2 regions of the Dehalococcoides sp. THU4 genome follow, and region 2 is predicted to be linked to the other one. Evidence: riboswitches for the same ligand, from Rfam matches in the RefSeq annotation. Region 2 holds a riboswitch; the other holds the start of a gene.
The links. A riboswitch is a leader RNA that binds a small molecule or an ion and turns the genes downstream of it on or off. The one in region 2 is predicted to bind cobalamin.
Positions count from the first base shown of each region.

Region 1: another riboswitch for cobalamin. It lies ahead of ACE6F3_RS03270 (zinc-dependent dehydrogenase); the one in region 2 lies ahead of ACE6F3_RS05460 (ABC transporter substrate-binding protein).

Region 1 is NZ_CP171266.1:609,797-616,285, reverse strand. It holds gene ACE6F3_RS03280 (PAS domain S-box protein) at 1-1,867, shown strand, start outside; gene trpD (anthranilate phosphoribosyltransferase) at 1,999-3,123, opposite strand; gene ACE6F3_RS03270 (zinc-dependent dehydrogenase) at 3,144-4,169, opposite strand; cobalamin riboswitch at 4,277-4,469, opposite strand; gene ACE6F3_RS03265 (FAD-dependent oxidoreductase) at 4,704-6,489, shown strand, end outside.
Region 2 is NZ_CP171266.1:1,027,045-1,033,533, reverse strand. It holds gene ACE6F3_RS05470 (ABC transporter ATP-binding protein) at 1-205, opposite strand, end outside; gene ACE6F3_RS05465 (iron ABC transporter permease) at 217-1,308, opposite strand; gene ACE6F3_RS05460 (ABC transporter substrate-binding protein) at 1,360-2,376, opposite strand; cobalamin riboswitch at 2,481-2,599, opposite strand; cobalamin riboswitch at 2,690-2,825, opposite strand; gene ACE6F3_RS05455 (LOG family protein) at 2,985-3,614, opposite strand; gene ACE6F3_RS05450 (bifunctional 2-polyprenyl-6-hydroxyphenol methylase/3-demethylubiquinol 3-O-methyltransferase UbiG) at 3,755-4,597, opposite strand; gene ACE6F3_RS05445 (nitroreductase family protein) at 4,724-5,239, shown strand; gene tkt (transketolase) at 5,284-6,489, shown strand, end outside.

The DNA of each region.
Region 1 (6,489 bases), 420 kb from region 2:
TCACACCCTGTTTGAAACTATGGCCCAGGGGGCTATTTATATTGATGATAAGGGCATCATAATTGAAACCAACCCGGCCGCCAATACTATTTTCGGCAGGCATGAAAGCGAACTGCTGGGAACAAATATTGCCGACCCGGTCTGGACTTATGTGCAGGAAAACGGCTCAATAATGCCGCCGGAGGAAAACCCGGTAATAACTGCCCTGAAGACCGGCAAAGCGGTGCGGAATGTCTTTATGGGCATAAAGAATAACCTTTCCGGTGAGGTCCGCTGGGTCAACCTGTTTGCCCTGCCGCTGTTCCGCCTCAACCAGGAAAACTCGTACATGGTTTATACCACCTTCACAGATATAAGCCGTCTGAAAAATGCCCGTGATGCCCTTACCCGCAGTGAAAACCGCTACCGCTCTATATTTGAAACAGCCGCCAGCATTATTATTTCGTTTGACCAGAACGGTATTATAAATGACTGCAATATGCGTGTTCAGGAAATACTGGGCTATACTCCGGCCGAACTGGTGGGGATGAGCTTTCTGGAAATTGTGGAAGAACCCTTCCGCCATGAAGTCCGCAGGCATATTGCCAGCCTAAACCGCGGGGAAATTATTTATAACAAGGATTGCCGTATGCTCCACAAAGACGGCAAGTACCGGGATGTGATGGTAAACTGCTCTACCCTGCTTGATGAAAACGGCAGCGTAACGAATGCTATCTGCATTATCTCTGATATTACCGAACAGAAACAGACCCATAATGCCTTGATAGCCTCGGAAGAAAAAATCCGGGGAATGTTCAACGGGGTTAACGAAGGCATAATTGTCATGGATACCCAAGGCTATATTACCGAAGTCAACCAGACTATACTGAAAATGAATAACTACACCAGCAAAGACCAGATGATAGGCAGACACGGGCTGGAATTTATTGCCCCCAAAGACCGTGAAGAAGCCAGAGCCTATCTGGCCCAGGCAGACAGCCTGAATGAAGTACGCAATCTGGAACTTCTGTGTGTACGCCCGGACGGAACGGAATATTTCTGCCAGATAAGCGGAGCGGTACTGCGTGATTACTCAGGTGAAATCCAGGGCATAATAATACTCAGTGCGGATATTACCGAACACAAGAAACTGGAACAGCAGCTTATCATGACTGACCGTATGGCCTCGGTAGGTGAGCTGGCTTCCGGTCTGGCCCACGAGATAAACAACCCCCTTACCGGCATTGTCGGCTTCAGTGAACTTTTGCTGATGAATGAACTGGAAGAATCAGTCAAAGAAGATGTCCAGACTATTCACCGCGAAGCCCTGCGGGCGGCTGAAGTAGTCCGCAATCTGCTCACTTTTGCCCGTCAGCAAACCCCTACCCGCGAAGCCGGTGATATAAACCTGAGCATTCAGAAGGTGCTTGAACTGCGCAAACATGACCACCGGATAAATAATATCCGCTGCATAACCGAACTGGACCCCGACCTGCCGCGGGTAATGCTGGACGTCTTCCAGATACAGCAGGTACTGATAAATATTATTATCAACGCAGAGTTCTTCCTGCGCCTTAAGGAGCACCCCCAGATAACCATAAAAACCAGCCGCCGCAAAGGTTATGCGGTAATCAGTATTTCAGATAACGGCCCCGGCATCAGCCCTGAAAATATCAAACGTATTTTTGACCCTTTCTTTACCACCAAAGAGGTAGGTAAGGGTACCGGACTGGGGCTTTCCATCTGCCATGGCATTATTGAAGAACACCATGGCAGAATATCAGCGGAAAGCACCCCCGGCAACGGGGCTACTTTCCGTATAGAACTGCCGTTTGCAGATATTAAACCGGCCTCAACCGCTGACAGCATCAGCCCAAGCACCGGTTAATCTTCTAATACGTATTAAACACGTATATTAAGGCATCCCGGGTTAAATCTCTACCGCAAGCCAAGCGGGCTTGCCAAAAAACAGCGCCGTGATTTGCGCTTGGCTGACTTTTACCCCCCAAATAAATACCCTTAGCTGACCTTTGTTCCGTCCAGTTCAGCCAGCAGGCTGTCCAGCCGGGCAAGACCGGCTTGGGGGTTGGAATTCTGGGTCTGCACCCACTGCCGGAGCTTGGCAATAGCCGCACCGGAACGGATTATCTCCGCCGCTTTAGCATAACCCTGCTGAAGGCTGTCAGCCTCACCGGCTATATAAAAAACAGGAGCAGCATTCAGACAAACCGCGTCAAAGGCAGCCCCGTTTTCACCGCCAGAAAGAATACGGAGAAGCCGCAGGGTTTCGCGTTGTTTATCCCCTGAAGTAAGAATATCCTCCATCCGGCCGGGTTTTAAACCAAAATCTGCCGGGGACAAGCTGTAGTTAATAATCTGCCCGTCTTCGCCAAGCTCGGCAATGAGGCTTTCGCCCAAAACGGAAAGTTCATCCATTCCCCGGCCGCCGGGGGCAGAGCCGTAGATAACCAGGGCTTTTTTATAACCTATCTCACGCATCACCTCGGCCACCGGCTGCAATAGTTCGGCCGAATATACCCCCCTGACCGCATAACGGGGCAAAGCCGGGTTTGCCAGCGAACCGGCAATATTAAGGGTAGTCCCGAAACGTATCTGGGAAAGAATACGGAAAAGAGCCTGGGGGTGAACCTGGGCGCTCATGCCGTTAAAAATGCCTATACCCGCCGTTTCAATACTCCGCCTGACGGTCTCCACGTCTGTTTCCACGTCAACACCCAGTGATTCCAGCATATCAATAGTCCCTAAGCTGCCGGAAAGGGCTCTGGCACCGTGTTTTGCCAGTACCACCCCGCCCGCCGCCGCCACAATGGAAGCAGCCGTGCTGATGTTAAAGGTCTTCAGGCTGTCCATGCCCGTACCGCAGTTATCCACCAAAGGTTTATTGACCAAAGGCTTAACCCTTACCGTATCCTGCTCATATATAGCTTCCCAGACACCGGCTATCTCCGGTGCTGTTTCACCCTTGGCGGTTAGGGCGGCCATAAAGGCACCCTGCTGGAGGTCAGGCTGTTCATTCCGCATTATCTGGCAGAAACAGTCTTTTACTTCCTCACGGTTAAGATTTTCCTTGGAAATAAGGCGGCTTATGACAGCCCCGAAATTTTTTACCCTGTTTTCGTCCACTTTTGTTTCCCCCTTTTTTATTAAAATTTGATAATTGTTTTAAGGCCTTTTAGCTTTTCCACCCCCAGAAAAGCCTCCTCTATATCTGAAATACCCGTTACCCGGCTGATAAGCCTTTTTACAGGTATAATCCCATCCGTTATCAGGCTAAGTGCCCGGGCATTATCCGCTGGAGTAGAGCCGTAAGAGCCGCTCAAGGCCAGCTCCCGGTAATGGATAGTGTTGGCGTCAAGGCTGAATTCAGAGCGGTCTTTAGGCAGGCCGGAAAAGAAATTTATCCGCCCGCCGGGGCTCAAAACAGAGGGCAGCTCTCCCACTTCTACCCCCGAACTGGCAATCAGAATCACATCTACCCCCGCCCCCCCGGTCTGCTCATAAACCCCCTGTTTAAGGCTGGTCTTTGCCAAATCTATCACCCCGTCAGGGCAGGCCAGTTCCGCCCCACACACCCTGTCAGGCAGGACTTCGGCCATAAGCACCTTTTCCGCCCCGTTATGCCGGGCGAGCATGGCCTGTAAAAGACCTAAAGGCCCAGCCCCCAGCACCAGCACCCGATCTCCGTCCCCCACCCGGCTAACAGACTGACTGTGGATACAGCTGGCAAGCGGCTCTGCCAGAGAGGCTTCTTCGTCTGAAACATTCCCAGGTATTATGTTAAGCCCGCCAGGCAGGCTTTCAGGGGGAAGTGCCATATATTCGGCCAAGCCCCCGTCATAATTAAAACCTATTATTTTCACCTGCCCGCACAAATTCTCCCTGCCCTGCAGGCAAAGCGGGCAAACCCCGCAGGCAATACCCGGATAAACCTGCACCCTGTCACCCGCCTTGAAATCAGGGTGTTCAGAGCAGGCTACCACAGCGGCTATTTCATGCCCCAGTATCCGGGGATACTTAAGGTCACGGTGTCCCCGCCGGAACATCTTTACGTCTGTGCCGCAGATTGCACAGCAGGCTACCTCCAAGAGCACACCACCCTTGGGGCAGGACGGAGTGTCCACCTCCGCCAGGCTAAGTTTAGCCGGTTCTTCCAGCAAGACCGCTTTCATATTTCCCCCCATAATAAAAAATCCCCAAACCACCAAGGTTTGAGGATTAAAAAAAATAAAACCCCAAACCTTTCGGCTCAGGGATTTACCATTTCCCACGGCCATTTTCCGCGAAACTCTATACCGGCAGATATTCTGGCTTACGGCTCAACCTACTCACCGGGCCTTCCCGCTTCATTTTAATGAAACAGTGGCGTATTCCAGTTTTCGTCCCCGTATACAGCGGCGGGACCGCACCTGATTCTAACAGGCTTCCCTTTTAAGCTTTTGTTACAAAGCACCGGCAGACCATATTCAATTAGACTTGATTTTAATTAGTTATTTCTGTTTTGTCAATACTTATTTTAGCCGCATTTTGCCCAAAAAACAGCTGCTTTAAAAGCCGGGTGGATAAAGAATTAAATGGGTGGTAGAATAGAGCAGTTTGGCTCACAGGTGAGCTTGCAGATTGACAATGTACTATATGTTGCAAGTATAATATCAGGAACTAGGTCTTTTAAATATCGGCTTAAATATTTTGTAGAAGAGACATATATGGCCAAAACAAAAGCACCTGCAGACAAAATGGAACCGGCTGAAGAAATCAAACAGGACGGCAAGGTAGTTTCTACCAAGCGTACCGCCGGCAGTGAGTTTTTCTGGACACAGAGCCGCTGCACCGGATGTAACCGCTGTGCCAGCATCTGCCCGGTAGATGCTATCAAACTGGATAGGGATAAGACACCCACCAAACGGGTCGGCACCGCTCCCTGCACCCGCGCCTGCCCCGCCGGATTGGATATCCCCCGCTATGTCCGCTTTGTAGCTGAGGGCAACGCCCCGGCTGCCACTGCTGTTATGAGAGAGAAAATACCCTTCCCTTCAGTGTGCGGTTATGTCTGTTTCCACCCCTGTGAACTGGAGTGCCAGCGCCAGAAATTTGACGAGCCTATTGCTATTCGGGCTTTAAAGAGATATGCCGCTGAAAATGACGACGGCAGTTGGAAAAATAACCTTAAAATTGCCCCTTCCACCGGCAAAAAGGTAGCTATTATCGGTTCCGGCCCGGCCGGACTTACCTCAGCCTACTTTTTGACCCTGCTGGGGCACGAAGCAACTATATTTGAATCCATGGAATACGCCGGCGGCAAGATGTTTTACAGTATACCAGAGCATCAGCTGCCCAAAGATATACTCAATAAAGAAATTAAGGCCATCACCGACCTGGGCGTAACTATCCATACCTCCTGCCAGGTGCAGTCCGTACAGACCCTGTTCAAACAGGGATACGATTCGGTCCTCCTTTCCACCGGCGTACTCGGTCTGGACGAAGGGCTGCTCCTTCCCTGTGATGAAACCGTTGAATCAGACCTGATGCAGGGCAGTGATTTCCTTAAGAATATAAAATCATCCACCAAAGAAAGTCTGGGTGACAAAGTAGTAATAATAGGCGGCGGCATTGAAGCTTACAACAGTGCCTTTGCCGCTAAGAGCCTGGGGGTCTCAGAGGTGCATCTGGTTTGCAGCCGCCACGCCGGCAGCAAGGAAGCCTCCCCGGAGGAAGTAGACCGGGCTATAGATGCAGGTGTGACTGTTCATCCATCACTGGATTTTGCAAAGCTGGTCAGGCTGGACGGCAAAATTGAGGGAGTGGAACTTTTCCGTATCCGCTCTTACGGATATGACAAAGAAAATAAACTCCATTATGAGATAATAAATGATACACACCGCTTTATAGCGGCAGATACAGTTATCACTACGGTTACTTCCAATGAAAAACCGGGGGCGGATTATCTTTCCGTAGTCCAGCCCGGCGTATTTGCCGCCGGTGACGGCATCAGCGGTGCCCGCTCGGTCATTGAGGCTATGGCCGCCGGACGTTCGGTAGCCGGTCTGATTGACAAATATCTGGGGGGCGAAGGCAATCTGGATGAGACTCTGGCCCCGCCTGAAAAAAATATCAAACCCCTTAACGAACCTAAGGGTCAAAACCGCTCTCAGGTAGAGCTTAGTCTGGTAAAACAGGCCGGCGGTGACAAAGTGGAGATTGAAAAAACTCTGTCTCCCGAAGCTGCCAAGAAGGAAGCCCAGAGATGTCTGCGGTGTGATATTGTTCATCAGGTACATGACTATAGTCTGGATACCTCCAGCTGCACCTACTGCGGACGGTGCGTAGACGCCTGCTACTGGGATGCCATTACCAGCGGTTACGGTTATGAAGCCGCCGCCAAGAAACGCAAGGCAGAGATAACCGCTCTGGAGGAAAAGAATGGCGTTTACAACTACGCTATCCGGATTCTGCCTGTTGCCATAGGCCTTATGATAATAGCTGCCGCTGTGG
Region 2 (6,489 bases):
TACGCGAATCACGCCCGTTTATGTAAATATGCCCCAGACGCGGCTCTATAACTCTGGCCAAAGATTTTATCAGGGTAGACTTGCCTGAACCATTCGGCCCTACCAAACCTATCATTTCACCGGGCATGGTTTTAAAGCTGACATTCCTTAAAACATCAACCGCACCATAGGCCAGGGTTATATCCCGGACTTCAAGTTCAAACATTTTTCATATACCTAAAAGAGCATTCGGGTGCGTTTTCTAAGCAAATACAGGAAAAAGGGCGCACCCACCAGTGCCGTAATAGCCCCCACCGGGATTTCATTGGGAGCAACCAAAGTACGGGAGGCAATGTCAGCCATTATCATAAATACCGCCCCCACCAGAGCCGAAAGAGGCAGCAGGAAACGGTAATCCGCCCCCCAGATTAGTCTCACGGCGTGGGGAACTATAATACCCACAAAACCGATAATACCCACAAAAGATACCGCTGCCGCTGTTATCAGGGTAGCTGCCGTAAGGAGGAAGATTTTCATCCGTTCCACATCCACCCCCAGTTCCTGAGCCTGCTCTTCACCCAGCTGAATAAGGTTCAGCGAACGGGCAAATAAAAGTATAACTATAGTACCTATGATTACAATAGGTACAACTATTTTTACACTGTCCCAGGCAGCCATAGAAAAACTGCCCATCAGCCAGAACATAACAGAGTGAATCTTGTCGCCGCTGACCGTAATTAAATACGATACAACAGCCGTAAGGAATGAGCCCAGTGCCACACCAGCCAGTATCAAAGTGGTAACCGTAAGGCGGTTTCCCACCCTGGCCAGCATATACACAACACCTACCGCCCCGAACGCCCCCACAAAGGCAAACAGCGGGGTTGCAAAAATACCCAGTATATCAAAACCGATACCCAGTATCAGCCCCAGTACAGCGCCTACCGCCGCCCCTTGGGCCACACCGATAAGATACGGGTCTGCCAGAGGGTTACGGAAAAGCCCCTGATATGTAGCCCCGGCCACAGCCAAAGCCATACCCACCACTCCGGCCAGCAGGACTCTGGGCAAACGGATATCCCAAATAATAGTCTGGGTATTTACAGTCCAGTCAGGGCTGATATGTATAAAGGGGATTTTTGAAATTATAATGGATATAGTGGTAAAAAACGGCACTTCAACCGAGCCGAATGAAATAGCAAAGATTGCCGCCAGCAGCAGCAATCCAAGCAACCCGAGCATTGCATAAAGCCTGCCCTGCCAGTGAGGGTGCAGACCGCCGGGTACTGCCGGGCTGTTTTCTTTATTCAGACTTGTATTAACACCCATTCTTACCTGCAAAACTGTGGGGCAGGTATATACCTGCCCCACCCGAATTCTTTATCCGCTGAAAGCCCCGAATATTTCAGGGTGGAGCATCTGGGCCAGCTGCTCCAGAGCATCTACAATCCGCGGGCCGGTACGGCCGATAAGGTCTGTATTGATACTATATATATAGCCGTTTATTCTGGCATCAATAGCCGCCAGACGGGGCTCATCCTGCATAAAAATCAGCGGCGCATCCGCCCCTGAGCCCATACCGGTACCCACCACTATCACCTGGGGATTAGCCCCGAGTACTGTTTCCAAACTAATGGTAGGATAAGCTTCTACAGAATCAGCAGTAATACTAACGCCTCCGGCAGCAGTAATCAAGCCGGTTATAAAGGCAGTAGAACCAACACTCATAAGAGGTTCATGCCAGACAATGTATAAAACACGCGGTTTCTGACTGTCAGACAGGTTTTTGACCTTGGCTGTTACCGCATCTATACGGGTTTGCATCCCGTCTACCAGCGAATTGGCTTTTTCAACCTGATTAAGGCATTTGCCGATAAGCTCAATAGATGAGATTACTTCTTCCAGGTTATCCGGGCTGATAGCTATCACAGTCAGACCCAACTGTTCAAGCTGAGGGATAACGGTAGACTCATGAAGATTGGAGGCCAGAATAATATCAGGTCCTATAGCAGTCACCGCTTCAACATCCACAGTTGAAAAACCGCCCACCTTGGGCTTATCTGCGGCGGCTTCAGGGTAGTTGCAATAGGTGGTCACACCCACCAGTTTATCTTCCAGTCCCATAGCATAAATAGTTTCGGTATTGCTGGGGGAAAGAGAGACTATAGTCTGGGGTTCGGACTGAATAGTTACCGTCCTGCCCAGCTGGTCTGTCACTGTCAGGGGATAGCTTACTTCGGTTACTACCGGGGTATCATCTTCATTCTCGGTATCGTCTGCCGTTTTACAGCCGCCTGCCAAACCCAGCAGCAAAACCAAACTTAAGAAGATACTGGCAACAGCCGTACCCAAGCGGGCACTCTTACTGTTAAGTTTCATTTTAATATCACTCAGCATAACTGCTCCATTCATTTTTAATATCGGAAACCAAAACCACGGGCAAAACTGTTTCCTCTTACAAGTTTTTCTGCATGGCCACGTACCTCCTCTTACCGCGGAGAGCCTCTAAAACCGAACTTTGAAGTTCTGACTTCGGGGTACTTGCCCCATTACAGCAGGCGGTACTGCGCCGGAATTGCACCGGTCTTGCACTCAAAGTTCAAGGCCCTGTTATTTTTTATATACTCTGCCAGACATAAAAAATACCTCTGCCTCATCGGACAAAGGTATTTAAGTCACTCTAAAATGACTACCCTCCCTATTCCGCGGAGTGCCTGGTAACGGAATTTGAGGTTCTGGCTCCCGAAGGTCTCCCCTCGGTCACAGTAGGCGGTACTGCGCCGGATTCGCACCGGTCTTGCACTCATAGCTATCCCGTCATATATTCAACTAAATTTTAGTTTACTCCAGTTATTTTGTTTAGTCAATACATAAACGAAAAACCTGAAATATATTCTCAGGGAAACCAGACCCGTAAACCTGCTTTGATAGCCCCCATATCCCAAGCATTCCGGGGATATAAAAAAGGGATTTAGAAACTAAATCCCTTTCAGATTAAAATTAGATTAGCCGTCGTAAATACCGTCAGGGCTGTGGTTTTCCAGCAGAAGCTTATGCCTGGGGAAAATACGTTCCCGGTAAACTGCTTCCAGTACATCCAGCAGTTTATGCGGGTCTGATTCGTAGTAGACCCGGGCACCGGTTTCCTTGTCCACCATGGCAATAATCTTGTCCAGATGGTCAGCAATACCGCCGCTCCCCCGCAACACGCCTATAACCTTGCCTTCGTCATAAGCTATGGCAAACTCACCCAGAGTGCCGGAGCGCCCCCCGGCAAATATTACTACGTCACAGCTGCGGATATTTTCAATCTCCCGTCCCATCAGACCTGAGCCGGTATAGATAATGGCGTCATATCCGCGGGTGGGAGAATGGTATTTTTCTACGTGTTCTTCCAGATTGAGGGCCGGGGAAATGCCTACTACTACTCCGCCTTCTTCCTTAGCCCCCAGCACAGTTTCATGGGGCATACCGGGACAGGCACCGGTAATAAGTACATGTTTACGCTTGGCTATGCACTCACCCAGACAACGCAGATTTTTTTTGGTTTCATCAGACATTGCCCCGCCGGCAGAACCCATAACCCCTATTGTCATCTGGGGAAAAGGCGGAATCAGCTTGGTTGGTTTTATCATTACGCTCGCTTCTCTCTTGTAAGGTTTAAGGATATATAACTGCAAACCATTTTACCCTAATAAACGGGTTTATCTCAATCAATAAAACAGCCGCAGACTCAAAAACTGCGGCTGTTAAAACCAGTATCCTAGCTAATAAATCAGTTTTTCTTTCGGGCAACTACGGCAATTTCAGGTGAAGTTTCGCAGTAAACCTTCCCGGCAACATCTGAAAATACACCTGTTACCTCAAACCCGTTTTCAGCTAGCTCGTCTTTCAGCTCTGCGGAGGAAAAATACTTCAGCCAGTTGAAGACCTGCCACTCCCTATCCGCCTCTATAATAGTGTATTTATCCAGTATCACTTTTTCTAGCGGATATTTAAAAGTGTTAATAAAGCCGAAATAATCATGTCCTGACCAGAAGCCATCCATCAAGCGGCGTCCGTAAGCTGCACTTTCCGCCCGCCCTTCGTAAGCTGAAAGAGAAAATACATCCAGCAATATCTGCCCGCCATCTTTCAGGCATTTCCGCCAGACCGAAAGAAGCCGGCAACGCTGGGCCGGGCTAAGCGCGCAGTAATCACAATAGATAAGAGTTACCAGGTCAAAATTATCCGGGGCAGCAAACTCCAGATAATTTTGCTCTATATAATTGATATCCAGATGATGGGCAGATGCGGATTCACGGGCATAAGCTATAGAGCGGTTTGAAAAATCTATACCTGTCACATCTGCACCCGCAGCCGCCAAACGGCTGGTATAAAGCCCCGGCCCGCAGCCGAAATCACAGACCCGCTTGCCGTCACCCAAACCAAAATATTCTGCTATCCAGCGGGCAGATTTTTCAATAAAGGCTGCTTTGCGTGATGCAGGCTCAATATCCGGGTTGAGGTGAAACTCCAGCATACGGGAGGAGATATGAGGGTCATTCCAGAGTACAGGCGCACTGTACTGCTGATATAACTCAGGCTTATTATTTATATCTGCCAGTTTTTTAAACACAAACTTCCCCTTTTATTTTAAAAAATGGAAAACCGGGCACTTAAACCCCTGACGTTCGGGAAGTATTTAGCAGATCATAATACAATATGATATAAAGAGATAACAGTATTCGTCAAGGAGTATGAAATGGACACACTTGAAGCAATATTCAGCCGCCGAAGCACCCGCCACTATCAAAACGGAGATGTAAGCCCCTCCGAACTGGATACCCTTTTGAGGGCAGGCATGGCCGCCCCTTCCGCCGGAAACCAGCAAGTCTGGCATTTTGTAGTTATAGATGAACGCCGCATACTTGATAAAATACCCGACATTCACCCCTACTCTAAAATGCTGAAAGAAGCCCCCATGGCTATTATGGTCTGCGCAGATACAAGCGCCGAAACCAAACCCGGTTACTGGATACAGGACTGCGCTGCCGCCAGCCAGAACATCCTGCTGGCAGCCGAAGCTTTGGGCTTAGGTGCCTGCTGGCTGGGGCTGCACCCCCGTGAGGAACGGAAAGAGGGCATCTCTCAGCTTTTAAACCTTCCGGCCAATATCTCTCCGCTTAGCCTTATAGCCATTGGAAAGAAGGGGGAGGTAAAACCTCCGGCCGGGCGATATTTGGAAAGCCATATACACAAAAACGGCTGGCAGGTTTAGACCAGATTTGAAAAAGAGTCCGCTAAACGTTAAAATTAAACGCCATGTCAAATACAAAATCAGATAGTTTATGTATAAATGCCCTGCGCTTTCTTGCGGTAGACGCCGTTCAGAAGGCAAATTCGGGGCATCCCGGAGCACCTATGGGTATGGCCGCTATGGCCTATGCCCTGTGGCAAAATTTCCTCAAGCATAACCCCCAAGACCCGGCCTGGCCTAACCGTGACCGTTTCATACTTTCTGCCGGTCATGCCTCAGCCTTGCTTTACTCACTTCTCCACCTTACCGGTTATGATTTGCCGCTGGATGAGCTTAAAAATTTCCGCCAGTGGGGCAGTAAAACCCCGGGACACCCGGAATACGGACTGACCCCCGGCGTTGAGATGACTACCGGCCCGCTTGGGCAGGGTTTTGCCAGCGGTGTGGGTATGGCTATGGCCGAAGCCCATCTGGCTGCCGTTTTTAACCAGCCGGATTGCAAAATAATAGACCATTATACCTACGGCATAGTCTCTGACGGGGATTTGATGGAGGGCGTGGCCTCGGAAGCCGCCTCTCTGGCCGGTCATCTGGCACTGGGTAAGCTGATTTACCTGTATGACGATAATGAAATATCTATTGAAGGTTCAACAGAGCTGGCTTTTACCGAAAATACGGCTCTGCGTTTTGAAAGTTACGGCTGGCAGGTAATTGGCCCGGTAGACGGGCTTAACCCTGAGGCAGTTTCTGCGGCTATCAAAGAAGCCCAGTCAGATTCCGCCCGCCCCAGCCTGATTATCTGTAAAACAGTTATCGGTTTTGGCAGCCCGAACAAGGCCGGCAAGGCCTCTGCCCATGGTGAGCCGCTGGGAACAGACGAAGTGGCCAAAAGCCGCAAATCTTTAGGGTGGGATTACGAGCCTTTTGTAATACCGCCTGAAGCTCTGGCGGAATTCCGCATGGCACTGGATAAAGGCAAAACTGCCCAGCAGGTCTGGCAATCCAAGCTGGACTACTATGCAAGCCGTTATCCCGAAAAAGCCGCCCTTTTGCAGGACAGGCTTTCTGGTAAGCTGCCAGACAACTGGGATAATGAGCTGGATAAACTTTTTGACAAGGCTATGGCCAGCCGCGAGGCTTCCGGTTTGATTATAAATACACTGGCTTCTCGCCTGCCCGCCCTTATGGGCGGTTCGGCAGACCTCAGCCCGTCAAACAAAACTGTTATCAAAGACGGCGGCGAATATGAACCGCCGCATTATGAGGGGCGG